Nitrobacter winogradskyi Nb-255: one gene and its partner. Each later gene encodes a partner of the first gene's protein in a complex. Links are inferred from orthologs where the notes say so. Each region holds a gene or a part of one and is shown on either strand. Other genes may lie near its edges. The genes, in order: trxB and trxA.

Evidence for each region.
Region 2: the proteins of trxB (region 1) and trxA are in contact, whole or in part, in a crystal structure (PDB 1F6M), measured with the Escherichia coli proteins. The link is inferred for Nitrobacter winogradskyi Nb-255 from one-to-one orthologs.

Annotation. Positions count from the first base shown.
Region 1 is NC_007406.1:2,669,289-2,685,650, forward strand. The notes cover bases 8,116-11,003. They hold trxB (thioredoxin-disulfide reductase), read left to right. Parts: upstream 8,116-9,020; coding sequence 9,021-9,986; downstream 9,987-11,003. Other genes in these bases: NWI_RS12765 (DoxX family protein), read left to right, coding at 8,116-8,173; NWI_RS12770 (Lrp/AsnC family transcriptional regulator), read right to left, coding at 8,191-8,670; NWI_RS12775 (hypothetical protein), read right to left, coding at 8,740-9,018; NWI_RS12785 (LysR family transcriptional regulator), read left to right, coding at 10,001-10,894. Outside these bases: carA (glutamine-hydrolyzing carbamoyl-phosphate synthase small subunit), read left to right, coding at 1-620; NWI_RS12730 (Dps family protein), read right to left, coding at 705-1,241; NWI_RS12735 (class I SAM-dependent methyltransferase), read left to right, coding at 1,424-2,149; carB (carbamoyl-phosphate synthase large subunit), read left to right, coding at 3,214-6,678; transcription elongation factor GreA, read left to right, coding at 7,132-7,608; more of NWI_RS12765, read left to right, coding at 7,775-8,115; NWI_RS12790 (ParA family protein), read right to left, coding at 11,044-11,724; NWI_RS12795 (hypothetical protein), read right to left, coding at 11,913-12,224; NWI_RS18000 (hypothetical protein), read right to left, coding at 12,331-12,483; NWI_RS12800 (extensin-like domain-containing protein), read right to left, coding at 13,206-14,324; NWI_RS12805 (DUF4403 family protein), read left to right, coding at 14,666-16,222; NWI_RS12810 (dodecin family protein), read right to left, coding at 16,297-16,362.
Region 2 is NC_007406.1:52,015-64,618, reverse strand. What follows is about bases 1-2,982. They hold trxA (thioredoxin), read right to left. Parts: upstream 1,661-2,982; coding sequence 1,340-1,660; downstream 1-1,339. Other genes in these bases: addA (double-strand break repair helicase AddA), read right to left, coding at 1,756-2,982; NWI_RS00275 (bifunctional folylpolyglutamate synthase/dihydrofolate synthase), read left to right, coding at 1-1,144. In the rest of the region: more of addA, read right to left, coding at 2,983-5,397; double-strand break repair protein AddB, read right to left, coding at 5,358-8,519; NWI_RS00255 (nucleotidyltransferase family protein), read right to left, coding at 8,640-9,365; NWI_RS00250 (PilZ domain-containing protein), read right to left, coding at 9,867-10,187; NWI_RS00245 (bifunctional tRNA (adenosine(37)-N6)-threonylcarbamoyltransferase complex ATPase subunit type 1 TsaE/phosphotransferase), read right to left, coding at 10,292-11,815; NWI_RS00240 (PAS domain-containing sensor histidine kinase), read right to left, coding at 11,812-12,604. UniProt on the Escherichia coli protein: Participates in various redox reactions through the reversible oxidation of its active center dithiol to a disulfide and catalyzes dithiol-disulfide exchange reactions.

The DNA of each region.
Region 1 (16,362 bases):
CGCCGTGGGAGTGGGACAAAGGCTTCGGCCGGCAGGACAGGCCCGAGTTCAACGTCGTCGCCGTCGACTACGGCATCAAGCGCAACATCCTGCGCCTGCTCGCCGGCGAAGGCTGCAAGATCACCGTGGTGCCGGCGGCCACGTCGGCGGAAGACATCCTGGCGATGAAGCCGGACGGCATATTCCTGTCGAACGGCCCCGGCGACCCGGCGGAGACCGGCAAGTACGCCGTGCCGATGATCCGCAAGGTGATCGAGTCGGGCACGCCGACCTTCGGCATCTGCCTGGGTCACCAGATGCTCGGCCTCGCCGTGGGCGCGAAAACCAAAAAAATGCATCAAGGTCACCACGGCGCCAATCATCCGGTCAGGAATGAGACCACCGGCAAGGTGGAGATCACCTCCATGAATCACGGTTTCGCGGTGGACGAGACCACGCTGCCGAAGGGCGCGAAACAAACCCACGTATCGCTGTTCGACGGCTCCAATTGCGGCATTGAACTCGAAGGCAGGCCGGTGTTCTCCGTCCAATATCATCCGGAGGCCTCGCCGGGACCGCGCGACTCGCATTATCTGTTCAGGCGCTTCGCGGACCTGATGCGCGAGAACAAGCGGGCCTGAGAGCGGCCCAGAGCAGGTTTGCTTAGACGGAATCAGCACCCGCCATGCCCGGCTTTATGCTGGCCATGACTGATCCCAGAAGCGTCACGCCTCGTTGTCGCCTTCCTGCCGACTGGCCTCGAACAGGAACCAGACGCGCCGCTCGGTCGCGTCGATGAAATTCTCGATCAGGCTTGCGGTCGCAACGTCCTCGTACTTGTCGCAGATATCATGGGCCTTGCGCATGGCCGCGGCGACTTTCTTGTTGTCGTTCATCAGTTCGCGCAGCATTTCCCGCGGCGGCACAAAACTCTCGTCGTTGTCTTCCAGGGTCTGAAGCTTGGCGATCTGGCCGATCGAGCGCAACGTGGTGCCGCCGATCTTGCGAACCCGCTCCGCGATCTCATCGGTCGTGCCGAATATCTGTTCCGATTGCTCGTCGAGCAGCAGATGGTAGTCGCGGAAATGGCGGCCGCTGACATGCCAATGGAAGTTCTTGGTCTTCAGGTAAAGCGCGAAGGTGTCGGCGAGGATCGTGTTCATGGCCGTCGAAATCTTGCTGACGCCTTCCTCGGAAAGATCGGTCGGCGTGTCGAGCTCCGGGTTCACTTTCCGCAAGGCGGAACTTTTGGCTTGGGTCACGATGCACACTCCTGCTATGAAAAACCGCTACAAGCTGACGTCACAAGCTGACGATGGGACAATTCCGCTGCGCGGCCGAAAGCCCGTTTCGACCTCGGAAAACGCGCTCCACGACAAGTTCGCTAACGCCTGATTCCGCGAGCGGTTCCGGGCGTGGAACACAAAGGTTGCCTGGGCCGTCCATGGATGACTGGATCGCTTTTTACGACTCCGCCCACACCATCTACGTCAGCAAGCTGCATCGCGACGCTCATTTCCGGACCATCGCCCGGAACATCGTCAGCTATATTCCTTCGCGGGATTCCGTCGTCCTCGACTATGCTTGCGGCGAGGCGCTTTCCGCGGAAACGGTGGCCGATGCGTGCGGCCGGCTGATTCTCACGGAGCCCGCGCCCGGCGTTCGCGGCCGGCTGGTGACGAGGTTCACGCCCAACACAAAAATCGATGTGCGCTCGCTGGATGAACTCAGACACATGGATGAGGAATCCATTGATCTGGCGGTGATGAACTCGGTCGCGCAATATATGACGCCGGACGAACTCGATGCCGGCTTCGCCGTCGTCCGCCGCTTGCTCAAGCCGACCGGCCTGCTGGTGCTGGGCGATATCCCGCAGCCGCACATCGGGTTGGCCGGCGACGTGATCGCACTGCTTGGCTTCGCGGCAAAGCATGGCTTCGTGAAGGACGCCCTGCGCGGGCTGGTCCGCACGGCGATGTCCGATTACCCGCAGCTCCGCCTAAGGATCGGGCTGCAACGCTACAGCGAGGCCGAGATGCTGGCCAAGCTCGCCGCCGCAGGAATGACGGCGATCCGGGCGCCGGTCAATATCGGCCACAACGCTTCGCGAATGACGTTCCTCGCCGGGAGGCCCGTCAAGGCCGACCGCGGCGCGACCGCCGCGCGATAGACGTGCCCAGAGCATTTTCGCTTCTGATTGAATCAGAAGCGAAGCTCTGGATTGTAGTTCTGACGCGTTTTTTTCACGCGAACCGGTGTCCACTTCGCTCGAAAACGCTATAGCCGGGATTAACGTTAAGCCACGGTAAGACTCGCCGCCAGACGATTATTGCAGAATATTACTGGCGGCCCGGTGGCGGAAGTTCGACGCGGGAGCTGTGCAAAGCTTTTTATCCTGGTTCAAGTCCAGGCTGGGCCTCCAACTTTTCTTCACGGTTCATGAAAATCCGACGTGCCCCCCGGCCAGGGCATGTTTCTCCGCGACGGGAAAAAGCCCCGACCGCGCGCTTCAAGTTCTTACTTACCAGCGATGCCCGTGCCGATGATGCAGACGGTGGCGGGGACGCCATAACGGTGATGCCTGTAAAATCGCGGCGCACCAGGGCCGAGTTCTCGGCCCGGCGTAGCCGCCGCGGCTCCGCGTTTCCTAACGCGACGCGAGGGCGAGCGCGCCTTCCGGGAAATCCGCGCCAACGCCAAACCCGATCCAATCAGGCCAGATCCAATCAATGGGGAATGCGCGCTCCCGGCACGCGTTTGCGGCCGTGAGGAATGGAGCGGATTCGATGAATCGAACATCGGTCTGCGACCTGGAAGCCGCTGCTTTGCCACTAAGCTAAATCCGCGCAGGGGCTCATTAGCATATCACCACCCCTCATGCGCCTGAAACCCGTGATTAACCTTACAATGCACGATCACTCCCTTTAGCGGTACCCTGAGCTTTCCGGTTTCAACGGACCGCAATAGCCGGTTGATCGGCAGCCTGAAGGTCTTTTCCGCCTTCGAAATCTGGTCTATAGCGTTTTCGAGCGAAGTGGATGACCTGTTCGCGTGAAGAAAACGCGTCAAATCAAGCTCTGAGAGCCTCGCTTCTGATTCCATCAGAAACAAAAAGGCTGTAAAGACACCTCGCGCGCGAAGATCGCGCTCTTGTTCAAGGGACGCGCGGCTCGCGCGTCCTTTTTTTGTGCCCGATTTTCACCCTTTTGTGCCGATCTTCACCCCTGGAACTTGATGCCTAAACGCACCGACATTTCGACCATTCTCATCATCGGCGCCGGTCCGATCGTCATCGGACAGGCCTGTGAGTTCGACTATTCCGGCACCCAGGCGGTAAAGGCGCTCAAGGAAGAGGGTTACAGGGTTGTCCTGGTCAACTCCAACCCCGCCACGATCATGACCGACCCCGACCTGGCGGACGCCACCTATATCGAGCCGATCACCCCGGAAATCGTCGGTAAGATCATCGAAAAGGAGCGTCACGTCGTTCCCGGCGGTTTCGCGCTGCTGCCGACCATGGGCGGCCAGACCGCGCTGAACTGCGCGCTATCGTTGCGCCGGCAGGGTACGCTGGAGGATTTCGACGTCGAAATGATCGGCGCGACGGCGGACGCCATCGACAAGGCGGAAGACCGGCAACTGTTCCGCGAGGCCATGACCAGGATCGGCCTGGAGACGCCGAAATCGCGGCTTGCCAATGCGTCCGCGATGAAAAAGGCCGATCGCGACGCCTACCTAGCCGAGAAGGAAAAACTCTCGGGCGACGCGCTGGCCGAACTCGAGCGGCAATGGACGCTTGGCGAGGGCGAGCGGCGCAAGCGCTACCAGCAGCAGGCGATGGCCGAAGCGCTGATGGCGCTGTCCGAGATCGGCCTGCCGGCGATCATTCGCCCCTCCTTCACCATGGGGGGCACGGGCGGCGGCATCGCCTATACGCGCGACGAATTCCTCGACATCATCGAACGCGGCCTGGATGCCTCGCCGACCAACGAAGTGCTGATCGAAGAAAGCGTGCTCGGCTGGAAAGAGTACGAGATGGAGGTTGTCCGCGACAAGAAGGACAACTGCATCATCATCTGCTCGATCGAGAATCTCGATCCGATGGGCGTGCACACCGGCGACTCCATCACGGTGGCGCCGGCGCTGACGCTGACCGACAAGGAATACCAGGTCATGCGCGACGCCTCGCTGGCGGTGTTGCGCGAGATCGGCGTCGAGACCGGCGGCTCCAACGTGCAGTTCGGCGTCGATCCTGTCAGCGGACGCATGGTCATCATCGAGATGAACCCGCGGGTGTCGCGATCCTCGGCGCTGGCGTCAAAGGCGACCGGCTTCCCCATCGCCAAGGTCGCGGCGAAACTCGCGGTCGGCTACACGCTCGACGAGATCGCCAACGACATCACCGGCGGCGCGACGCCGGCATCGTTCGAACCCAGCATCGACTACGTCGTCACCAAGATTCCGCGTTTCGCGTTCGAGAAGTTTCCCGGCGCCTCGACCACGCTCACCACCTCGATGAAATCGGTCGGCGAAGTGATGGCGATCGGTCGCACGTTTCAGGAAAGCCTCCAGAAGGCGCTGCGCGGACTGGAGATCGGCCTCACCGGCCTCGATGAAATCGATATCGATGGCATGGGCAGGGGCGACGACAAGAACGCCATCCGCGCCGCGCTGGGCACGCCGACCCCTAGCCGCCTGCTGCAACTCGCGCAGGCGATGCGGCTCGGCTGGACCGACGAGGAAATCTTCAGCTCCTGCAAGATCGACCCCTGGTTCCTCGCCGAACTGCGCGGCATCGTCGAGATGGAGAACAAGGTCCGCTCCCACGGCCTGCCGGGTAACGCCTTCGGGATGCGTACGCTCAAGGCGATGGGTTTCTCGGACGCGCGGCTCGCGGTGCTCTCCGGCAGGACCGAGGCGGAAGTCAAAGCGCTTCGCCGCACCCTCGGCGTGCGCCCGGTCTACAAGCGCATCGACACCTGCGCGGCGGAATTCGCCTCGCCGACCGCTTACATGTACTCAACCTATGAAGCGCCGTTCGCGGGCGAGGCTGCCGACGAAAGCGCACCGTCGGACAAGACGAAGGTCGTTATCCTCGGCGGCGGCCCCAATCGCATCGGCCAGGGAATCGAGTTCGACTATTGCTGCTGCCATGCCTGCTTCGCACTGTCGGACGCTGGCTTCGAGACCATCATGGTCAACTGCAACCCCGAAACGGTCTCGACCGACTACGATACCGCCGACCGGCTCTACTTCGAACCGCTGACGGCCGAGGACGTGCTGGAGATCATCGACACCGAGCGGCAGAACGGCACGTTGCACGGCGTGATCGTGCAGTTCGGCGGCCAGACGCCGTTGAAACTTGCCCACGCCCTGGAAGCGGCCGATGTGCCGATCCTCGGCACTTCGCCCGAGGCCATCGACCTCGCGGAAGACCGCGACCGGTTCAAGCGCATTCTAGACCGGCTCAAACTGAAGCAGCCGAAGAACGGCATCGCCTATTCGGTGGAGCAGGCGCGACTGGTGGCCGCCGATCTCGGCCTGCCGCTGGTGGTGCGCCCTTCCTATGTGCTGGGCGGCCGCGCCATGCAGATCATCCGCGAGGAAAGCCAGCTCGGTGACTATCTGCTCGAAACCCTGCCCGAACTGGTGCCGGCCGACGTCAAGGCCCGCTATCCGAACGACAAGACCGGCCAGATCAACACCGTGCTCGGCACCAACCCGCTGCTGTTCGATCGCTATCTCTCCGACGCCACGGAGATCGACGTCGATTGCCTCGGCGACGGCAAGGACACTTACGTCGTCGGCATCATGGAGCATATCGAGGAGGCCGGCATCCACTCCGGCGACTCCGCCTGCTCGCTGCCGCCGCGTTCGCTCGACGCGGCCACGATCGCCGAACTGGAGCGGCAGACCCGCGAACTCGCGCTCGGTCTTGATGTCGTTGGCTTGATGAACGTGCAATACGCCATCAAGGACGGCGAGATCTACGTGCTGGAAGTCAATCCCCGCGCCTCGCGCACGGTGCCGTTCGTCGCCAAGGTGATCGGCCTTCCCGTCGCCAAGATCGCGGCGCGGATCATGGCCGGCGAGAAGCTCGCGGGCTTCGAGCTCAAGCCGCAACGGCTCGATCATGTCGGCGTCAAGGAATCCGTCTTCCCCTTCGCGCGCTTTCCGGGCGTCGACACCGTGCTCGGCCCGGAAATGAAATCGACCGGCGAGGTGATGGGCATCGACCGCTCCTTCGAGATCGCCTTCGCCAAGAGCCAGCTTGGCGGCGGCACGCATCTCCCGCGCAAGGGCACGGTGTTCGTCTCGGTCCGAGAGACCGACAAGATGCGCATCCTCGCGACGGTGAAGCTGCTGGCGTCTGTCGGCTTCAGGGTGATTGCGACGTCGGGAACACAACGCTACCTGACCGACAGCGGCGTTTCGGCCGAAAAGATCAACAAGGTTCTGGAGGGCCGCCCGCACATCGTGGACGCCATCACCAACGGCGAGGTGCAACTGGTGTTCAACACCACCGACGGGCCCCAGGCGCTGGCTGACAGCCGCTCGCTGCGGCGCGCCGCCCTCTTGCATAAAGTGCCGTACTACACCACTCTTTCGGGAGCCGTCGCCGCCGCGCAGGGTATCCGCGCCTATCTGGGCGGAGATCTTGAGGTGCGCACCTTGCAGAGTTATTTTTCCGAGACATAGTGTAAGGCTTCAATCGGGCCTGATCGGCCCATAATCGGTCTGTGGGAACCCTGACGAAGCGGAACCTGCCGGCTGCGGAGATTTTTTTGCCCGGCCGAGGCCGGTCGGTTACTGTAGCGGTCGAGACGGACGCTCATTGCGCATAGCGTTTTCGAGCGAAGTGGAAACCGGTTCGCGTGAAGAAAACGCGCCAAACAATCCAGAGCTTTCGCTTCTGATTAAATCAGCAGCGAAGCCCTCTGGGACGAGCCTGAAGCGATCTTCTGAGATCGCACTGGAATCTATAGAGTTTCGAACGCCCTTGATTCCGGATTCACACCAAAGAAGCCGCAAAGATAGGCGAGCGTCGGAATCGAATGTGAGGCGAATGCGGATTTCGCGGGCCGGACTCCGGACGGAAAGCCGCTTCGCGCAACGCGGCAGCGCTGCCGATGAAGCGAAGGACGAAGTGAGATGGTCGAGAAGGTTCCGATGACCCGAGGCGGGCACGCCGCCCTCGCAGACGAACTGAAGAAGCGCCAGTCGGTGGACCGGCCGCGCATCATCGAGCAAATCGCCGAGGCGCGAGCGCATGGCGACCTTTCGGAGAATGCGGAATATCACGCCGCGAAAGAAGAGCAGTCGCACAATGAGGGCCGCATCGCCGAGCTCGAGGACAAGCTGGCGCGCGCCGACATCATCGACGTCAGCAAGCTTTCCGGCGACACCATCAAGTTCGGCGCCACCGTCACGCTGATCGACGAGGACACCGACAAGAAGGCGGTGTGGCAGATCGTCGGCGAGGCCGAAGCCGACGCCAAGCAGGGCCGCATTTCAATCACCTCGCCGCTGGCGCGCGCCCTGATCGGCAAGAAGAAAGGCTCCTCCGTCGAAGTGGTCGCGCCCGGCGGCGCCAAGGCCTATGAGATCGCGAAGGTCGAATGGCGATAGCGCAGGATTGATTATGGTCTCCGCGCTGTTGTCGCGAATCCTAGCGGATTCCTAATGTTCCGAGTCCGGAACAATTCGACGGCGTAGGTGTTAGATATCGCCGGCCCTCGCCAGCGCGTGGCCGGCGCCGTTTTTCTGCGATGCCGCCAATCGGGGGAGCCACGTCATGGATCAAGTTTTCACCAAATGGCAGCCGATCGTCCTCAGTCTGCTTCGGTTCATGAGCGGACTTCTGCTCATGCAGCACGGCACCGCCAAGCTCCTGGGATTTCCGTCGCTGCCGATGTTCGCGGATCTTCAGGTGGCGTCGCTGGTCGGGGTTGCCGGAATCATCGAACTGGTCGGCGGCGGGCTGCTGGTCGTCGGATTGTTCACGCGGGCCGCGGCGTTCATTACATCAGGCATGACGGCGGTCGCCTATTTCCTGGTCCATGCCCCCAAGACCTTCATGCCCATCGCCAATGGCGGTGAACTGGCGGCGCTGTATTGTTTTGTTTTCTTCTACCTGGTGTTCGCCGGCGGTGGCCCGATCAGCCTCGATAAGGTGCTTTTCAACAGGAGTTGAAACCGATCCGGCCTTGTTCAGCCCGGCATCTTCAGCTCCAAGGGCACCGCAGGGGCGTATTTGGAACTGTGAAGCACCAGCGAGGTCCGCACGTTCCGTACATGCGGCGCCGCGGTGAGATGCGCGACGAAATCCTGAAATGTGGCCATGTCGGGCGCCACGCATTTCAGGATGAAGTCCACCTCGCCCGACAGCATCCAGCACTCACGCACGAGCGGCTCACCGCGCACGAACTCCTCGAACGCGCGCAAGTCGGCATCCGCCTGACTGGACAGATGCACCGATGCAAAAACCGTAACCTCGAAACCGAGCCGCTGCGGATCGAGCAGCCCGCGGTATCCCTGAATATAGCCCTCTTCCTCCAGCGTCCGGACCCGGCGCAGGCACGGCGGCGGCGAAATGCCGACCCGTTTCGCCAGTTCGACGTTGGTGATCCGGCCATCGGCCTGAATCTCGCTGAGGATTTTAAGGTCGATCTGGTCCAGACTCTTCGTCACGCCATCCAAATCCCGGCAGCCGGCCCATTGCATCCCCGGCAAGCCCCTCATTAACGCAGGTCGGGTGGCCTACGCAATTTTATTACGCCAATCCGCGCTTTCGCCTTTATAGCGTTTTCGAGCGAAGTGGATACCGCGGTTCGCGTGAAGAAAACGCGGCAGGTTCTTTTCCGAAAACCGGTCTCCACTTTCGGGATCATGCTGCGGAGGAATTTTTCCGGCGGAGGGTTGCATTTTTCGCATGGCGAGGCAGATATGCATAACGTCATTCAGACGCTCCATGTCATCGCTTCCCTGCCGCCCGTTCGCCATGCGGCCGGAGGCCGATTTCCACCAGAGGTCCGCCATCCATGCCTGCCCCCATCCACGCCAAGGTTGTCATCATCGGCTCCGGTCCGGCGGGCTATACGGCGGCGATCTACGCGGCGCGCGCCATGCTGGAGCCAGTGCTGATCCAGGGTATCCAGCCGGGCGGCCAGCTCACCATCACCACCGACGTTGAAAATTACCCCGGCTTCGCCGACGTGATCCAGGGGCCGTGGCTGATGGAGCAGATGGAGAAGCAGGCGGCGCATGTCGGCACCCGGATCGTAACCGACACGGTGAATTCTCTGGATGTGTCGCAACGGCCGTTCCGCCTGACCTGCGACAGCGGCGAGGTTTATCTTGCCGAAACCGTGATTCTCGCCACGGGCGCGCAGGCGCGCTGGCTGGGGTTGCCATCCGAGGACACATTCAAGGGATTCGGTGTCTCTGCGTGCGCGACCTGCGACGGCTTCTTCTATCGCGGTAAAAACGTGATCGTGATCGGCGGCGGCAACACAGCCGTCGAGGAAGCGCTCTTCCTGACCAATTTTGCCTCGCAGGTCACCCTTGTGCATCGCCGCGATCACTTCCGCGCCGAACGCATCCTGCAGGATCGCGCCTTCAAGCATCCCAAGATCAAGGTGATCTGGGACAGCGCCATCGATGAAATCTGCGGCAGCGAGGATCCGCCCAAGGTCACCCATGTGCGGCTGAAGAACGTCAAGAGCGGCGAACTCACCGAGGTCGAGGCCGATGGCGTATTCATTGCGATCGGCCACGCGCCGGCGACCGAACTGGTGACAGGCAAGGTCAAGCTGAAGCCATCAGGCTACGTCGAAGTCGCGCCGAACTCGACGGCGACGTCCGTGCCGGGACTGTTCGCCGCCGGCGATGTCGCGGATGAAGTCTATCGCCAGGCCGTGACGGCCGCCGGCCTGGGTTGCATGGCCGCGCTGGAAGCCGAACGGTTTCTCGCCGCGCACGCGGGTGACCGCGCGGCGGCAGAATAGCGCAGTCCGCGAACATGGATTGGGACAAGCTAAAAGTATTTCACGCCGCGGCCGAGGCCGGAAGCTTCACACACGCAGGTGAACAGCTCGGACTGTCGCAGTCCGCCGTATCGCGACAGGTCGGCGCGCTGGAGCAGGAACTCTCGGTACCGCTGTTTCATCGTCATGCGCGAGGGTTGATCCTGACGGAGCAGGGCGACTTGCTCTTCCGCACCGCGCATCAGGTCTTCATGCAGTTGCAGGCGGCGCGCGCCAAGCTCGCCGACAGCCGGGAACGGCCAAGCGGCGACCTCAAGGTGACGACCACGCTCGGAGTCGGCATCAACTGGCTGATTCCGCGGCTTGGCGAATTCACTTCGCTGTATCCGGATATCAGAATCTCACTGGCTTTGACCGACGAAGAGCTGGATCTGTCGATGCGGGAAGCCGATATCGCGATTCGCACATACAAGCCGACCCAGCCCGACCTGATTCAGCGCAAACTGTTTGCCATATGTTTTCATGCCTATTGTTCGACCGAATACGTCAAGCGCTTCGGCACCCCGCGAACGCTTGAGGAACTCAGTGGACATCGCATCATCCTGCTTAACGAGACGCAGGCCTCGCCCCATCTCCAGAACCGCAACTGGCTGATCGAGGCTGCCCGCAACCGATCGGGGCCGCACGAACCCTATTTCACGGTCAACAACATCGTGGGCCTGTTCAGCGCCTGCCAGCAAGGTCTCGGCATAGCCGCGCTGCCGGATTATCTGGTCGGCGAGAACAATCTCCTGGTGCAGCTGTTCGGCGAATCCGACTCGATTCAGCTCGACACCTATTTCGTGTATCCTGAAGAGTTGAAATCCGTCGCGCGGGTTCAGGTTTTCCGCGACTTCGTCGTCAGCAAGGCGCAACGCTGGCCGTCGTGATCAGGCGATCCCCTGCCCGTTCGGCGCCGCGCGCCCGATACGCACAACGCGGCGGGTCAAACCAAGGAGATGCCTGACGCGACAACGCGGCAGCGGACAAGACAAACGCGCGAAATCCGCGCGCTTTATCGTCGAGCATTGAGCGGCGGTCAGGCGGCGTGCTTGTGCATGGTTCCGCCCGAGGGCGCAGCCCCGCGGATCGCCTTGACGGAGCGTTCGATCGCCGCCCACAGGCGTCCGATCTCCGAAGCCGCGCGGCCCTGGGAATCGTACTCGCGCGCGCCTTCGCCATGCGCCAGAGCCAGCAGCAGGTCGGCGCGATTGGTAATCTGGCCACTCCAGACCGGAGCGCGGAATTTCGCCAGAGCCTCGCGCGCAATGGTAACGATCGGACTCTCGGAGCCGTCGCGCATCGCCGGCGCACCATTGATGACAACCGCATAAGGCTTGCGCGCGGATCGGCAGCTCTGAATGGTGCCCTGAACAGCGTTGACGTCGAACACGCCGGGCCGTGCGGGAATCACAACCATCGTCGCATTCCGGATGGCGTCATCGACGACGGCCGACAGGTTCGGAGGCGTGTCGATAAAGACCCACTCGACGCCGTCACGCTTCGCGGCGTTGATGATTTCGGTGACGGAGCGATTGGCTGTCCTGATCGGAGGTTCGTTGGTGCCGCGCAGCTTGTGCCAAAGCGTCAGCGACCCCTGCGGATCGGCATCCACCAGCAGGCAGGGCCTCGAGGCCTTATGAACTTGCGCAGCAAGATGCGCGGCCAGGGTACTCTTGCCTGAGCCGCCCTTACGCGATGCGAAAACAATAACGTTCATACCTTGGTCTCCCGATTGACCCAGGAGAATAAAATGAATCAGCATACTGATTCGTTAAAGACAAAATTTACCCTCAATCGCCGTCATGCGCCTGTTTTCGCGCGTTCCGGGCATTTGAACCACACCTCGTCGGATATCGGGCGCTCGCGGCGCAGGACGCCCCCGGAAAATGAACAGTTGCGGAAGCTTTACAGAAAGCGTTTCGCGGCTTTGCGCTCCAGCCATTTACGCTCGATCCAGCCGAGCATCCGCGCCATCGGTCGTTGCAGGAACGGCAGGTCCTGCGCGATCAGGATGAGGCCGAGCGGTAACATCCACAGCCCGAGAACCGGCAGGAAACTGAAGATTCCGCCGATGATCAGCAAGATCGCCAGCGGAATGCGGACCAGCCGCGAGGACGGCTTGCGCACCCAGCCTATGAATCTCGCGAATCGCCGCGGCAGTTTACCCTCGAACCAGGCAAGATGCCGATCCAGTTCCGCGCGGTGATCCTTGCTCACTGTTCGCTCCATGACAGAGAGTTGTTGACTTGTCACAGCGCAACAAGGCGGCGCGATGTCGCGCAAACGTCTCAGTGTCCAATCCTCATCATAAAAAAAGCCGTTTCTAGAATCCGAACGTCCAGACGACGCCCACCACCGACAGGGTCAGGAAAGCGCTGAGCGTCCAGCCAATGGCGTAGTTCTGCTCCTCGGGCACGATCCCGCGCATGTCCTCCACCCCGCCGCGGTTGGGACGCCCAAGATGTAAATCGGTCATGACAACCTCCCTTGCGGACATTGCCGCAAGACTCCAATGGCGGAAGGGCAAGAGGAGTTCCTTAAGGCTGCAAGCATATGAATTTTCCCTGCGGAGTTTCCTGCCCGATGCCGCATCGCTTGACGGCGCTGCATGCAACGGTCATGCGTAGCGTGTCAGTCGGCTGGACGGCCGCTCCCGCTCGGGCCGAAAGGCTTGCGGGAGAGGAAAGTCCGGGCTCCATCGACATACGGTGCCGGATAACGTCCGGCGGGGGCGACCCCAGGGACAGTGCCACAGAGAACGAACCGCCGCGTCCACTTCTATTCTCCGCTTGCCGGGGAGAGAACAGTGTGAGCGGTAAGGGTGAAAAGGTGCGGTAAGAGCGCACCGCGCCTCCGGCAACGGAGGCGGCATGGTAAACCCCACCGGGAGCAAAACCGAATAGGGACAGCATAGCGAGGGGTTCGCCTTGGCGATAACACCGCGGAGCCATGTCGGGCTCGCTGTCCGGGTAGGTTGCTTGAGGCAACGTGCAAACGTTGTCCCAGAGGAATGGCCGTCACGCACCGCGTGCGCAAGTGCGCGGTGCCCTACAGAACCCGGCTTACAGGCCGGCTGATATCCGCAAAGCGTTTCGAACCGATGTGAACTCGCGGTTCGCTTAGAAACGCGCACTCCCTGCGAATGAGGGGTTCGGCGCGCCGGACCCCTCGCCAGTTCCGGGCGCGCCCCCGCCGCCGCTACTCGTCGTAATCCGCCTCGCTGGCGTAACTGTGCGAACGGTTCCTGCTCGCGCCCAGCGATCCCGTGACAGCCGGCGCGCGGCCGGCATACGAACCGCGGCCTGCGCGCGCGGCCATTTCCTCGCCCGAAACCGGAGCGGGCTTGCAGACCGTGCGGCGACTGGCACGGCGCATCAGATCGACATGAATATGGTTGTAGTGGTAGATGTTGGAGCCCGGCGCCAGCACTGTGGTGAAACGCTGACAGGCCGACGCCGCCACGTCGCGAAGAAAACCCTGCTCTTCCGGCAAGCCCTTCCAGCCGCGCTGCACCGAAACATAGCGTCCATCCGCCAACGTGAACCCCGCGATATCCAGCGCATTGCCGAAGGCGTGCTCGGAAATGCGCGCGCGCGGATTGCCGTTCATGCCGCGGCAGGAATAGGCCGAGATCTGCTTGATCTCGGCTACGCGCGCGCCGAACCAGCGCATCGACGCCGGCTGCACCGCATCCGCCAGCCAGCGATCGAGCGCCGAGACGATCGGGCAGGCAAGCGTCGCGGAAGGCTTCACCGTGACAGGACCGACCGCGCTGGTGACAACCCCGCGCGCAGGTCCAAGACGCAGCGATGGATCCTGTGAAGGCGTTGCCGGATAGGCGGAGGGTTGCGCATAGCGATCATCCCCTGCCTCCGCCGGCTGCTCATCGGCTGACGAATACGTCCCCGGCGCGGCCAGCGAAACCGGATCGCCCGATCTCTCATCCGGGCCAGGCTGACGAGCGGATGTTTCCGGATATGACGGCGGCCGATAAGCCGGCTGCGCGATCGGCCAGCGCGGCTCGCGGCCGACGGACGCGGGCGGCCTGAGATTCTCGTCGGCAAAGCCGTACGCCGACCCCTCACCGAGCGCCGAGACCTTCAAGGGAAACTCCGCGCCGCAAATACCGGGACCATTGATCCGGCGGATGCGGACGAGATCGGAACTTTCCCTGACCGCGCCGGATTTCAAACAAGCGGCCTCAGCCTCGGTCCGCCAAGGTTCGCGCTCCGCAGTCTGAAAAAGGCCGCGCCCGCAACCGGCTAACGATACGAGGACGAGGGAGCCGAGAAGATACAAGGCAACTCTGCGCGTCATGCGCGCACGTTCGGCGAATTTACTTAAATCTTCTTCAACATCTTGTTTTCATTCATTTTTAACCACGCCGCCGCGCCGTGCGCGACGGTCCAGAACCGCGGGTTCGGAACGTAATTGCAGATGCCGCATTAAGAACCAAAGGCATGGGAGGTCGTCGTATGACTTTCGCAGGCCGCGTGAGCGTCATGATCGCCTATATCGCCTTCGCTTTCGTGGGCGCAATCGTGTTGGGCGTTTTCTAGACCGTTACGGCTCCCCTTCCTGCCGCGGACCTCATCCGCTGGAATCCGGTATCCGCTGCCTGTAGCCTTACCCGCGGGGCAACTTGAGTCGGAGAGCCAATGCGGTCCGGGTTCAAATTCAAGACCATCCTGCTCGGCATCGGGATTCTTGCTGTCTCGTTTTTTGTCAGCCTCAAGGCCATGGACTGGCTGTCGCCGCACGGAATCGACAAGCCCGCGCTTGCGGCCTTGCCGCCGCTGCCACCCGTCAACCGCAGTTCAAGCATCGTCGTGCCGGTCAAGATACCGCTGACGCTCATCCGCGACGCCGCCGAGCGCGCGGCTCCGCATCATTTCGCCGGCAAGGCCGACAACCCGGCGGCGCAGATTCTCCAGAACGCAGACATCGGGTGGACCGCATCCCGCGGCGCGATCAGCGCCACGGGCGCCAATAACGCACTGTCGCTGTCGACGCCGCTGACGGGCGCCGTGAAGGTGACCGGATCGCTGTCGGCCAACGCCCAGGATGCGGTCGGCAACGCGCTCGCGGGTGTGCTCGGCGGCGACATCGCCAAGCACGTCGGCCGCGTGAACATCAAGAACCTGAACGCCAATGCCGAGATCAAGGGCAATGTCGTGATGACGGCGCAACCGACGCTGGCCGGGAACTGGCGCATCGACCCCGGCATCACCGCACAGGTCAATCTTGGCGACACCAACCTCTCGGTCGCGGGCGCGCGCCTTAATGTCCCCTCACAGGTCAAGCCGGTCATCGACAAGGCGGTCAACGAACAGATCGCGGTTCTCCAGCAGCGCATTCGCGACGATCCCGCGCTGGAGCGGGACGCAAGGCGGCAATGGGCGCAAATGTGCCGCTCGATCCCGCTACAGGATCCGGCGGGGATGCCGCAACTCCATCTCGAACTGAAGCCGGTTCGCGCCATCGCGGCTCAACCGCGCATCGACGCCAGAAACGTCACGCTGACAATCGGTGTCGAGGCCGAAACGCGGATCACGACCGCGGCGACCAGGCCGGACTGCCCGTTCCCCGCAACGCTTGCCCTCGAACCTGCGACGACGGGCAGACTGAACATCGGCGTTCCGATCGACATGCCCTTCACCGATATCAATAAGATCATCGAGGCACAGTTCGCCGGCAAGACATTCCCCGAAGATGGCAGCGGCGCGGCTGATGTCACCGTCAAGCAGGTGAGTGTCGCGGCGGCCGGCGACCAGCTTCTGATCTCGCTTCTGGTTCATGCGAAGGAGAAGAAGAGTTGGTTCGGTTTCGGCGGCGAGGCCACGATCCACATCTGGGGCCGACCGGTGCTCGATCAGGCCCAGCAGATCATGCGTCTGAAAGACATCAGGCTCGCGGTGGAATCCGAAGCCGCGTTCGGCCTGCTCGGCGCCGCCGCGCAAACGGCATTGCCCTACCTTGAAAGCGCCTTGGCTGAGAGAGCCGTCGTCGACCTCAAACCATTCGTATCGGATGCGCGCGAAAAGATCGCCGCGGTGATCGCGGACTTTCAGAAAAGCGAGGACAGAGCCAAAGTCACGGCGGAGATCAGCCGCCTGAACCTTTCAAGCATCGCCTTTGATTCAACGACATTGCGCGTGATCGCCGAAGCGGCAGGCAGCGTGAATGTCGAACTCAAGACACTGCCGGCGCTGTAAGGCTCGCGAGTACCAATGCCCCCGAGCATTTCGCTTGTTTGAACCAGACGCAAAGCACTTTCCGATACCTTGCCCTAACCCTCGAACTTGAATGAGACCTTGAGCTTGGCGCGATAGGTCTCGACCTTGCCCTCCTCGTC
Region 2 (12,604 bases), 2.6 Mb from region 1 along the record:
CGTCGCCTACCTGCGCGCGATCCTCGAGGCCGCCGGTTTGCGCGTGCATGTCTTTACCTCGCCCTATCTGGTGAGGATCAACGAATGCGTGCGGTTGGCCGGAACGCTGGTTGCCGACGATGCCCTGCGCGACGCGCTGCTTGAATGCGAGCGCGCCAATGGCGGCGAGCCGCTGACCCTTTTCGAGATAAAGACCGCGGCGGCCTTTCTGTTGTTCGCACGAAGTCCCGCCGACGTGCTGTTGCTCGAGGTCGGCCTCGGCGGCCGGCTCGACAGCACCAACGTGGTCGAGACGCCGCTGGCGAGCGTCATCACGCCCGTCGGCATCGATCACGTCGAGTTTCTGGGCGGCTCGCTGGCGGAGATCGCCGGCGAGAAAGCCGGCATCATCAAGCCTGGCGTGCCCGTCATCTGCGCGGAGCAGTCGCCCGAAGCCGAAGTTGTGATCGAGCAGCGGGCGAAGCGGATGCGCAGTCCGCTGCACGCGGCCGGCCAGCACTGGCACGTCCACGCGGAACACGGACGACTGGTCTATCAGGACGAAAGCGGCCTGCTCGACCTCGCCGCGCCCCGGCTGTTCGGCCGGCATCAGTTCGACAATGCGGGCCTCGCGATCGCGACGCTGCGGGCGCAGGATCGCTTCTCGATCGAGACAACGGCGTTCGAGCGCGGCGTCACCGGCGCGGAATGGCCGGCGCGGATGCAGCGGCTGACATCCGGCCGGATCGTGGATCAGGCGCCGCGCGACGCCGAGCTCTGGCTCGACGGCGGGCACAATGCCGATGGCGGGCGGATCGCGGCGGCGGCGCTCGGCGATCTCGAGGAGCGGGTGTCGCGACCGCTGGTGGTGATAACAGGCATGATGGGCAACAAGGACGCGAAGGGTTTTCTCGCCAACTTCGCCGGCCTGACGCGGCATGTCATTGCCGTGCCGATTCCGAACATGGAGAACGCGATGCCGCCGGAGGTACTGGCGGAAGCGGTGCGCGCGCTCGACATGCGCGCCGAAACCGCGGTGAGCGTCGCCGCCGCGCTGCGATCGGTCGCGCGGCTCGCTTATGAGATTCCGCCGCGCATCCTGATCACGGGATCGCTGTATCTCGCCGGCCACGTGCTGTCGGAAAACGGCACGCCGCCGGCGTAGAATCCTGTGTTCGAATGGGTGTATTCCGGCCATCCACGTCTTGCTTCGTGAAATTCCAAAGACGTGTATACCGAGAATAAGCCGGGCATGACGAGAAGGGAGGGTGCGCCCTGACCTCAACGTTCTCCTTACCCAAACAAAAACGGCCGGCGAATTGACGCCGGCCGCTTGAAAAAAAATCTCAATGCGGAAAGATCACACCGTGGCGGTGATCCATTGCTCAAGTTTCTGCTTGGGCGCCGCGCCGACCTGACGCGAGGCCAGTTCGCCGTCCTTGAAGATCATCAAAGTGGGAATCGACATCACGCCGTATTTCGAGGCCGTCCTCGGGCTCTCGTCGACGTTCAGCTTCACGATCTTGACCTTGCTGCCCATGGCGCTGGAGATTTCGTCCAGCACCGGGCCGATCATGCGGCAGGGGCCGCACCACTCCGCCCAGAAATCAACCACGACCGGGCCAGTCGCCTTGAGCACTTCCGCTTCGAAATTGGCGTCCGAAACCTTGCCAACAGCCATGGAATACCTCGTTGTCTCGATGAGATGCGCGACGAAAGAATGCGCTTGAAACTGCGGATGTAGTTAAGAAGGCGATCTTCCCGGGTCAAGGTTTCTCACACCGAGATGATGGCTTCCAGGGCGGCATCCAGCGTCGAGGCGGAAATCTCCATCATTTCAGGCGTCTCGGTCCAGAGCAGCGCCGCGTTGACGGGCAGTTCCGGGTACAGGCCCGCGAGCATCGCGCGATAGAGCGCGAGCTGGCGGATATAGGCGGGCGGAACGTCGGCCAGGCTCGCGGGTGCGGGGCTGGTCTTGTAGTCGACGACCAGAACCCCGTGCGGAGTGACCACGAGCCGGTCGATCTGGCCCGAGACCGGCAGGGGATCGCCCCGCCGCGTCGTCAGCCGCCCGACGATCGCGACCTCGGCCCGGCTGCCCTCCGCGAAAACGGGGGCGAACCTCGCATCATCGAGCACCGCCACGACCCGCGCCGCGAGCGCGTCGTGCTCGGTCTTGCCCCAGCCGCTCGCGTTGCGCCCGAGATAGGACAGCGCCGCCTCGCGGCGGCGGTCCCGCGGCACCTCGGGCAGGGATTGCAGCAGGCGATGGACCAGCGTGCCGCGCAGTCGCGCGCGGTGGCGCTGATCCGGGATGGCGCCGGCCGGCGCGCGTTGATGCGCGGCCTCGTCGGCATCCGATGGATACAGCGATCGGCGCGCGGGTGCTTCCGGCGCGGCTGCGAGATGCAGCCACGGCGGCAACGGGATCCGGGTAGCGCCGGGGGACGCCGGCGGTGCCGGGCCCGCGGCATCCGGTTCGGCTTCCTCTAGAGCGGGATGAGGAAAAGTGTGCAGCGGTTTTCCGCCCGCATCCCGCTCTAAAATATTAGAATCGATCACGTTCATGATCCTGGATCGATTCGATCCAGGATCATCGTGATCTGGCCGGGTGAAACGCTTGACCTTGCCGCTTGCGGTTTCGATCTCCTGCATCGCAAGGCCGGAATTGGCCAGACCTTTTTCGATCAGGTGGTACCAGGAGAACTCCCGGACATCCTTGCGGTTGGCCGGTTTGCAGCCGCCGACGATCAGGCGGTCCGCCGCGCGCGTCATCGCGACGTAAAGCAGGCGGCGATACTCATGTTCGGTTTCCGCGGTCATGGCCGCGCGGGCCTGCGCCACGCAGGGCGGGTCCTCGGCCTTCCTGCCTGCCCAGATCGTCACCCCGGCGACGCCGGCGGGTGCGTTGCCGCGCCCCATGCGGATCAGGCTCAGACGTTCGGTGTCGGCCGGCGACGTCGAGGTGTCGGCGAGAAACACCACCGAGGCCTCCAGTCCCTTCGCGCCGTGCACGGTCATCACGCGGACTTCGTCGCGCGAGATTTCCATGTCGCGCTTCACCTCGGTATCGGCGGCGCGCAGCCACGCCATGAAGCCTTGCAGCGACGCGGGGGCCTTGCGCTCACAGGTCAGCGCCAGTTCGAGGAACTCATCGAGCGCATCATTGGCTTCATGGCCGAGCCGGCGCAGGATCCGCCGCCGTCCGGCTTCCTCGCCCAGAAGCCATGCAAAGAACGCGAACGGCGTATCGCGCGCGGCGCGACTTTCGCACCGCTTCAGGCTTTCGAAGGCGTCGCGGAATTTGTCATCGGCTGTCGCGTGCCCGGCGAGCGCGTCGCGCAGCGTGCCCTTGCGCTGCCACGCCAGTTTGAACAGGTCGTCGTCGTCGAGGCCGAACAGCGGGCTTTTCAGCGCCACCGCCAGCGCCAGATCGTCCCTTGGCAGCAGCAGCGCATCCGCAAGGTTCATCAGGTCGATGATCGCGATGTGCTCGGTGAGTTTAAGACGATCCGCGCCGGCCACCGGAATGCCGGACTGCTTCAGCGCCTGGATGACGGCGTCGAACGCGTTGCCCCGCCGCCGCACCAGCACCAGGATGTCGCCATAACCGAGCGGACGGCGGTTGCCGAGGTGTCCGGTCATGGCGCCTTGCGCGATCAGCGACTTGATCTCGTCGCGGATGCGTCGTGCGAGCTTGACCTCGGGGCTGGTTGCGGTGACCGCATCGAACGGTGCGCGCCAGCCCTCCATCTCCTCGCGCTTGTCCCGCTCCTCAAGGCTCCAGAGATCGACGATGCCGGGTGCGGCGTCCGCCAGCGATTCATGCACGGGGTGGGCGCCGACCGCGTGGATGCTGGCGTAGATCGCGGGATCGCGGAACACATGGTCGACCGATTCGAGGATCGTTTTGCCGGACCGGAACGAGTAGATGAAATCCTCCTTGCGGAACGGAAGCTTTGCATCGGTGAACTTCCTCTCCAGCTTGCGCCGCCTTTCGTCGAACTCGCGCGGCGCCGCGCCCTGGAACGAGAAGATCGACTGCTTCTCGTCGCCGACCGCGAACACGGTCCGGCGCACGCCCTCGCGCGCGCCTTCGCCGGTGGTGAAGTCCGCGATGATGCGCTCGACGATGTCCCACTGCTTCGGGCTGGTATCCTGCGCCTCGTCGATCAGCACGTGATCGACGCCGCGATCGAGCTTGTAGTGAACCCAGCCGGGCGAGGTCTGCTCCAGCATCCGAAGCGTCTTGTCGATCAGGTCGTCATAGTCGAGCAGGCCGCGCTCGTGTTTCTCGCGCCGGTAGTGGGCGGCGACCGCGGCGGCGATGACGAGCAGGGATTGCGTGCGGTCGCGGATGTTGATCGCGCGGCGGCGTCCGAGCAGCGCGATCACGCGCTGGCATTCATCGGCAAGCATTTCAGCGACATCAGGCCGGGCATCGCTGATCTTCCTGGTGACGAAGGATTTGCGCGGGCTGCCATCACCCGTCAGGAAGACGTCGAGATAGCGATCGGCCCGCGCGGCGTCGCCCGCTTCCGCATGGGCGGCACGCAGCCGTTCGGCCTGTTTGACGTCGTTCGAGCTGCCTGTTGCGATCAGCGCCGCCGTATCGAGCCACTTGCTTCGCGGCAGGTTCGGCCCGTCGACGATCTCGCGTTCGACGTCCTCGACGCGCTCGGCTGGGTCCACACCGAGCGCATCGGCGGCGTCCCGGATCGCCTGCGCGATGCCGCGGTCGTCCGTCTGGGTCAGGGCATGATCCCGGCTCAGGCAGGCCTGATTGAGGACGTCGCGCAGCGTTGAATCGGTGGCCGCGCTCATGGCGTATCGCAGCGCGAGGCCGGACGGGCTGTCCGGATCTTGCGAGGCGTCGAGCATGACCTTAAGGCTGGCGCGCTCCATCATTTCGGTCTGGTCGCGCTCGTCGAGCACGGTGAAACGCGCCGGCACTTCGGCCTCGAACGGAAACTGCTGCAATAGCCGCGTGCAGAGCGCGTGGATGGTCTGCACTTTCAGGCCGCCCGGCGTTTCCAGCGCGGAGGCGAACAGCTTTCGCGCCCGCTCGCGCCATCTCGCGCCGGGCTGCGCGATGCCGACATCGCGCAGCGCCCCGTTCAAGGCCTCATCGTCGAGCGTGACCCAGTGACCCAGCGTCGAGAATACCCGCTCCGCCATGTTCGCGGCGGCGGCCTTGGTGAAGGTGATGCAGAGGATGCGCGCGGGGTCGACGTCGTTGAGCAGAAGGCGGATCACGCGCTGAACGAGAACGTGCGTCTTGCCCGATCCCGCGTTGGCCGACACGAACACCGATGTGGCCGGATCGGACGCACGCTGCTGGCGCGCGCTGGCGTCGGGATGAACGGGGCGCGGCGCTTTCACCATTCCTCCGACCCCGGCCCGCCCGCCGCCGACCATTCCTTGATCCGTGCGAGATCGTCATAGACCCCGTAGCGGGCCTTCCACATCGGCAGGTCGAGCGATGCGTAGCCCTGCTGCTCGTCGTCGAAGGCACGGATCAGCGCGGTGAGTTCTTCAAGCGCGACATCGGCCGCCTGATCGGGCGACCGGGTTGCGGTTTTGCCGTTATCGAGATCGACCGGTCTCGGTTCGCCGGCAGGATTGTTGCCGCTGAGCCGGACATAGACCAGCTCGCTGACCGATGCGCCGGGGGGAATGCCCGCGAAGCCGCCGTTGCGCAGGATCGCGGATTCCAGCGTGAGCTGCGGCGACAGGCCGAGCCGCACCTGCTTGCTGCTCGGAGGACTGCCGGTCTTGTAGTCGAGAACGGCGAAGCGGCCGCCGCCGAGATGTTCGATACGGTCGGCGCGCGCCGACAGAGTGAACCTGCGATCGCCGTCGATCGGGATTTCGATTTTTCCGCTGACCTCGGCGTCGATCCTGACCAGATGCGCCCGCCGCGTCGGCTCCCATTCCGCGAACCATGCCGCGATGCGCTGGAAGCGCGGCCACCACAGCGCGCGCGCTTCCGGCCGCTGCATCAGCGGCGCGAAACGGCTTTCGCCGATGGCGCGCAGCACGTCTTCCGGATCGTCGGGCAGGCTTGCCGGATAACGTTTGGTGAAGTCGCCGAGCGCGTCGTGAATCGCCGAGCCGCGGTCTGCCGCCGACAAGGGCATGTCGACGGCCTCCAGCGGCAGCAGCTTCAAGATGTATCTGGCGTAGATGGTGTAGGGATCGCGCAGCCAGTCCTCGATCGCGGTCACGGACAGGCGCGTCGGCCGCGCCGTGCGCGGCGGCTTCGGCGCGGGCTGCGCGATCGGTGTAACCTCGCTGGGCCGATCGAGCGCTTCGGCATACTGAATATATCGCGCGCCGGCTTGTTTCGCCGATGTCCAGCGTGTCGCGCCCGCGACGGCTTCGAGCCGATGCAGGAAACGGGACGCCACCGCCGGCGCGCCTGCGGCCTTGGCGGCATGGCTGAGGATGACCTCCTCGGCGCCGAACAGTTGCGTGAAATCGTGCGCGGACAGTCCGATGCGCCGTTCCGGAAGATCGAGCCCCAGTTCGTGCCGCATCGGCCGGCTGAGCCAGGGATCGGTCGGCGGCGCGGGCGGCCAGACGCCTTCGGTGAGCCCGCCGAGGATGACGCGGTCGCATTGGGTCAGACGCGCTTCGAGCGGTCCGTAGATGCGCAGGCTTGCCGATGTCGCCTGCGGCCGGCGCACCACGCGATCGCCGAACGCGGCCTCGAAGGTTTCCGGATAGTCCGCGATCCTGACCGTCAGGCCGCTGCGCTCACCCGCATCAACCAGATCGTCGAAAGCATCAGCGAGGGCACGGCCGTGCCGGCCGTCGAATGCGACGGCGACGCCTTCATCGTCACAGGATAACGATTCGATAGTCTGGCGATGCTGCAGGGCGAGGAGGGTGAAGTCCGCCGATCTCGATGCGCCGTCGCCTTCGAGCGGCGCGAGCGCATCCCGCAGGGCCGCGATCAGGGCGCTGATATCGTCGAGATGGTCCGGTTTCAGCGCCGCGCGGGGCTCGCTGCGATGCAACGAGGAACTCTCGCCGCGATCGAGCTGGTCGCGCTCATCGCAAAAGCGCGCGAATTCGTCCGCGAGGCCCTTGCCGCCCGGCGGCGGCCGGGGGCCTCGCAGGATCGCAAGCTCCAGCGCTATGATGGCACGCGACCAGCCGCCCGCCGCGCGTCCCAACCGGCACAGCGGATGCTTCAGCAAGGCCAGCAGGGTCGGGGGCTCCAGACCGTTGCACGCGGTCTCGGCGGCCAGCCGTGCGAAGATTCCAGCAGGCGTGTCCATCAGCGGATCGCCGCCCGAATCGTCGAAGGCGAGATTCCAGCGGCCGAGCGCCGCCATCACCCGCCGCGCCAGCGCGCGGTCGAACGTCACCAGCGCCGCGGTCTTGTTCAGGTCGCGCGCCTCGCGCATGGCGACGGCGATGCCGAGCGCTTCCATTTCCGGATTGGCGGCCGCGATCACGGCGAGATTTTGCAGTCCGGCCGCGATCTTATCCGCGACCTCGGGTTCGGCGAGCCGGGTATGCCATTGCGCGGTCGCCTCCGCGGGCCGCATCGCCTCGGACGCCAGCATTTCGCGCCCGTATGGCGCGGGGAAGCCGAGCGCTTTCACCTCCGATCGTTTGATGCCGAAGCGCGCGAGCAGGCCGTGCAGCGCGAACTGCGGATGACCGGCGGCGGGCGGCGTGATGAACGCGCCGCTCGCTTTATCCCTGACGCCGCCGATCAACCTCCACGCCTCTTCATCGAGGTCGGTGTCGAGTCCTGGCAGCACGACCGCGCCTTGCGGCAGCGTGGCGATGGCGTGCAGCAGTTTCGCGGTCGACGGCATCGAGCCGGTGGAGCCCGCCGCGATCACCGGTCCCACATGATGGGCGGCGAGACGCGCGGCTTCGGCTTCGATCAGGCGGTCGCGCCGCGCCGCGGGTTCGATCCGGCCGGTTTCCTGAAGGTGAGCCGGCCAGTAGTCGCGCGCGATCTTCAGGAAATCGAGCGTGATCTGCCAGTAGCGGTCGAGCGCCTCGGGCACCAGCCCGTCGAGCGCGCGCCAGTCCACGCCGCGCGTGGCCATGTCGTCCATCAGTCGCGCGAGATCGGCGGCAAGCGTCAGCGTCGAGGCCGGACCGCCGAGCACCAGCGGGGCCCGCGCTGGCTCGCCGTCACCGAGATTCAGCCGCCGCGCCCATGCGTCGATAAGCTGGGCGAGCGCGAGGCGGCGCGCGAGCCCGTCCAGCGCCGGCGGCAGTTCGAGCGTCTCCGGCGGCAACGAGACGGCCTGCGCGAAAGCCAGTTCGTCCTCGTCGATTCCGCCGAGCGCGACGATGCGCGGCAGGATCACGGCGTCGGTATCCAGCACGTCGAGGAAAATATCGCGCGCCATGCGGCCGGCGCGGCGGGTCGGCAGATAGAGCGTGGCTTCGGCAAGCCGTTCGGGCTGCGCGCGCGGACGGAATCCCTCGATCAGCTCCCCGTCGACCAGCGCGGTGATGACCGCGCGCAGAAACGGCACTGAGGAGGGGACGTTGCGGACGCGCATGGAGGATCCTGATTCGAGATCAGGCATATCATGACATAGGCGGGATTTAACCTTCGGGCGAAGTGGAATCCACTTCGCCGGAGAATCCTCCGGAAGCGGTGAAGATTTGAAAGGCAGCCGTCAGGCGTCGAGGCTCGCGAGCACGGCTTTCTCCGCGGCCTGGACCGCATCGGGTGTTCCGACATGCATCCAGACGCCGTCGAGCCGCAGGCCGAACAGCCGGTCCCGTTCACCCGCCCGGTCGAATATCGCGGTCAGCGGAAACTCGCCTGCCGGCGCGCCGTCGAACAGCGCGGGCGACAGGATGGCGGCTCCCGCATAGACGAACGGCACGATCTGGTTCTCTTGTCGCCTGCGAAGCGCTCCGTTGGGGAGCATGGCGTAGTCGCCGCTGCCGCTGTAGCCGATGCTGCTCGCGGTCGGCGCCATCAGCAGCAGAATGTCCATGCTCGCGGGATCGAAGGCCTCGGTCAGCCGCGTCAGGTTGGGACGCGCGCCGTCGATCCATATCGTGTCGGCATTGAGATGGAAGAACGGTGCGTCGCCGAGCAGCGGCAGGGCCTTCACCACCGCACCGCCGGTGCCAAGCACCTGGTCGCGCTCGTCGGAGATGATGATCTTCGGCCGGTCGCGGTGAGCGACGTGATCGATGATCTGGTCGGGCAGATAGCGCACGTTGACGACAGCCTCGCTGACGCCCGCGTCCGCCAGCCTGTCCAGCACGTGATCGAGCAGCGGCTTGCCGGCCACGGGCACCATGGGCTTGGGCATCCGTTCGGTCAGCGGCCGCATGCGCAGGCCGAGGCCCGCGGCGAGCACCATGGCTTTGGTGGGAGTGGTCGGCATGTTCTGGAGTCCCGATTCCGAAGTTCGCGTACCCTTGTCGCAACCTTTGATGCAAACTTCGGAATCAAAGGCACACCAGCAACTTTATGATTTTAGTGTGGTTTAGGTTCAGAAGTTTGCTTGACGGACTCGATGGGGCAATGAAGCGAACTTCTGAACCACCACACTGGCTCACGCACATTGTCGATCCAACGAACTAGAGCCTTTTCGCTTCTGATGGAATCAGAAGCGGGGCTCTATAACCTTGATTTAACACGTTTTCTTCACGCGAACCGGTATCCACTTCGCTCGAAAACGCTATAGAGAATGATCCCGAAAAGTGGAAACCGGTGCTCGGAAAAGATCATGCTGAAACGAAAAACAAGCGACGAATCCATAGCGGTTTGAAACGAAGATCGCGACCCGTTGCGAATCGCATCGATGACTCCGGCCATACACGCCCGAGATGATGACGAGGCCATGACATGGGGAGACTGCCGGATGATACCGGGCGGATGTGGATCAGGCGTCGGCCGTGGCGCTGTTCTGCCGGGTGGTCTTTTTTTTCTTGTCGGTCTGTTTCAGGAAATTGACGCCGATCTGGTCGCCATTGACCCAGGCCAGCTCGCAGCGGCGATAGGCGAGGCCCGTGGATGACAACAGGAGGAAGAATTCCTTCAGGTGCAGTCCTTCGATGGAGCCTTCGACGGTCAGCTTGGCTCCGATTTCCGACACATCCTCCATGGTGCAGTTGCGGCGCCAGGTGCCGTCGATGCCCATCATGTGCGCGCTGTAGCCGCGCTCGAAGGTGACGCGCTCGCCTTTACGCCGTTCCGTGCCCATGATGTGCTCCGCCTTGGGAGGAGGACTGTGCCGCGATCCGAGGGATAGAACCGGCGTCGTGAAGCTACACCCGCGACTTCTAAAAAGGCGTAAAACAAAATGGTTCAACCCGCGGGAGGCGGGACGTGATTCCGGTACCACGCTCTCGCCGCCGACAAGGCCGGGTGCGCGAGCGAGCGGGTGAGATAGGTCCAGATCCGGGGTTGATGCCGCAGATAGTGCGGTTTGCCGTCGCGCCGATTGAGCCGCGCGAACGTGCCGAGCAGCCGGGTGTTGCGTTGCGCCGAGATGATGGCATACGTCTCGGCGAAACCGGCGGGATCGAAATGCGCTTCACACTCCAGCCGCGCCTTCGCGTAACGGGCGAGCAAGGCAAGTTCGATCGATTCGGGGACGTCCACGCGCGCATCCTGCAACAGCGAGACCAGATCATAGGCGTCGGGACCGAGCACGGTGTCCTGAAAGTCGATGATGCCGACCTTTCCGATATCGCGCCGCTGTTCCAGCCAGATCAGGTTGGGCGAGTGGAAGTCACGCAACACCCAGGTTCTGGACGCGGCATCCGGCTTCGCCAGCAACGCGCGCCATATCGCCAGGAATTCCGCGCGCAGGCCTTCGTCTGGTTCAATGCCGCGGTCGATCAGATACCAGTCCAGCATCAGGCCGACCTCGATCAGCATCGCCTCAAGGTCGAACGCGGGAATCGCGTAGGCCGTATCCGCCGTCAAGGGAAGCGTGTCCGGCAGCGTCCGGCCGTGCAGCGCGGCGAGCAGGTCGGTCGCCGCCTGATAGCGCTCGACGATCGGCGCCGGCGGCGTGCCCTCGACAAAGCCGGCGCTGCCGAAATCCTCGGTGATCAGGAATCCCGACTCCAGATCGGCATGATGGATCTCCGGCGCGGAAAAGCCCTGACCGCGCAGGCCGTGCGCGATGGCGACGAAGGGCTTGATGTCCTCGGCAAGGTGCACCGCCGCGCTGTAGGACTTGCCGTCGTGGATCGCGGGTCCGTCGGGCCGCTTCGGCGCGTTCATGAGGATGAAGCTGGCGTCGTCGCGGATCAACCGGGCATATGAGCGCGTCGAGGCGTCGCCCGCCATGCGCTGCCGTCTTGCGTCGAGATAACCGGCATCGTCAAGAAACCGCCGCAGCGACGCCAGCCGCGCGACTTGCGATGCGGCCTTGCCGTAGCCGGTGATCTCGGCTGAGCGCGCCGCTGATCCGAGCGCCGGGCGATGGCTGATGGCGATGTCGATCCGGTCGGCGGGCAGGCCGCCGGCGGCGCGCTCCGGCCATTCGATCAGGACCACCGCGTCCTCGGGCAGCGGCGCGAGGCCGATCTCGTCCAGTTCGCCGGGACCGCTGATGCGATAGAGATCGGCGTGAAGCAGGGGATGCGGCGGCAGATCGTAATGCTGCGCCAGCGTGAAGGTCGGGCTCGGCACCTCGATCGTGTCGTCGCCGGCCAGATACCGGATCAAGGCGCGGGCGGCCGCGGTCTTGCCCGCGCCGAGATCGCCCGACAGCGTGATGACGTCGCCGGGACCGATCAGCAGTGCGAGGTCGGCCATCAGATGCGCGGTCGCGGTCTCGTTGACGAGCGCGGTCGCGAATCTCGACGGCTCGCTCATTCGGCGGCGTTCCGGTGGGCGCCCCGGTCGAGCGGAAAGTCGCAAACGACCCTGGTCCCGCTCTTGATGGCGGGATCGAAATGCACGCGTCCGCCGTGGAGTTCAACGAAGGAGCGCACCAGCGAGAGGCCAAGGCCCGCGCCGCGATGCCGCGATCCGTTCGCGTAACTTTCGAACCAGTCGAACGCCTTGTCCCTGACGTCCGGCGGAATGCCGGGGCCTTCGTCCATCACGGCGAACCTCACGCTGTGTTCGGTGCGCCGGGCGCTGACCGTGATCACGGCGTCCGGTGGCGAGAAGCCCGCGGCGTTGGCAAGTAGATTATAGAGGACCTGAATGATGCGGCGCTCGTCGCCGATGAAGTCGCCGATGTCCGGATCGACGTCGACATTCAGCACGATGCGGTCGCGGGTCAGCCGGTCCTGAATGCCTTCCGCCGCCGCCGCGATGGTCTTGCGGACGTCGACCGGCCCGAGTTCGAGCGTCATGGCGCCCGCATCGATGGTGGCGAGGTCGAGGATGTTGTTGGTCAGCGCCAGCAGCGCGTCGGTCGACGAGGTGATGTAGTTGACATATTCGGCCTGCTTCTCGGTGAGCGGTCCGGTGCCGGGATCGTTCATGAGGTGCGCGAAGCCGATGATGGTCGTCAGGGGCGAGCGCAGTTCGTATGAGACGTGGTGGACGAAATCGACCTTCATCTGGTCGGCGGCCTCGAGCGCATCGTTGCGTTCGCGCAGCGCGCGCTCCACGTTCTCGCTATCGGTGATGTCGTGGAAGGTCAGCATGGTG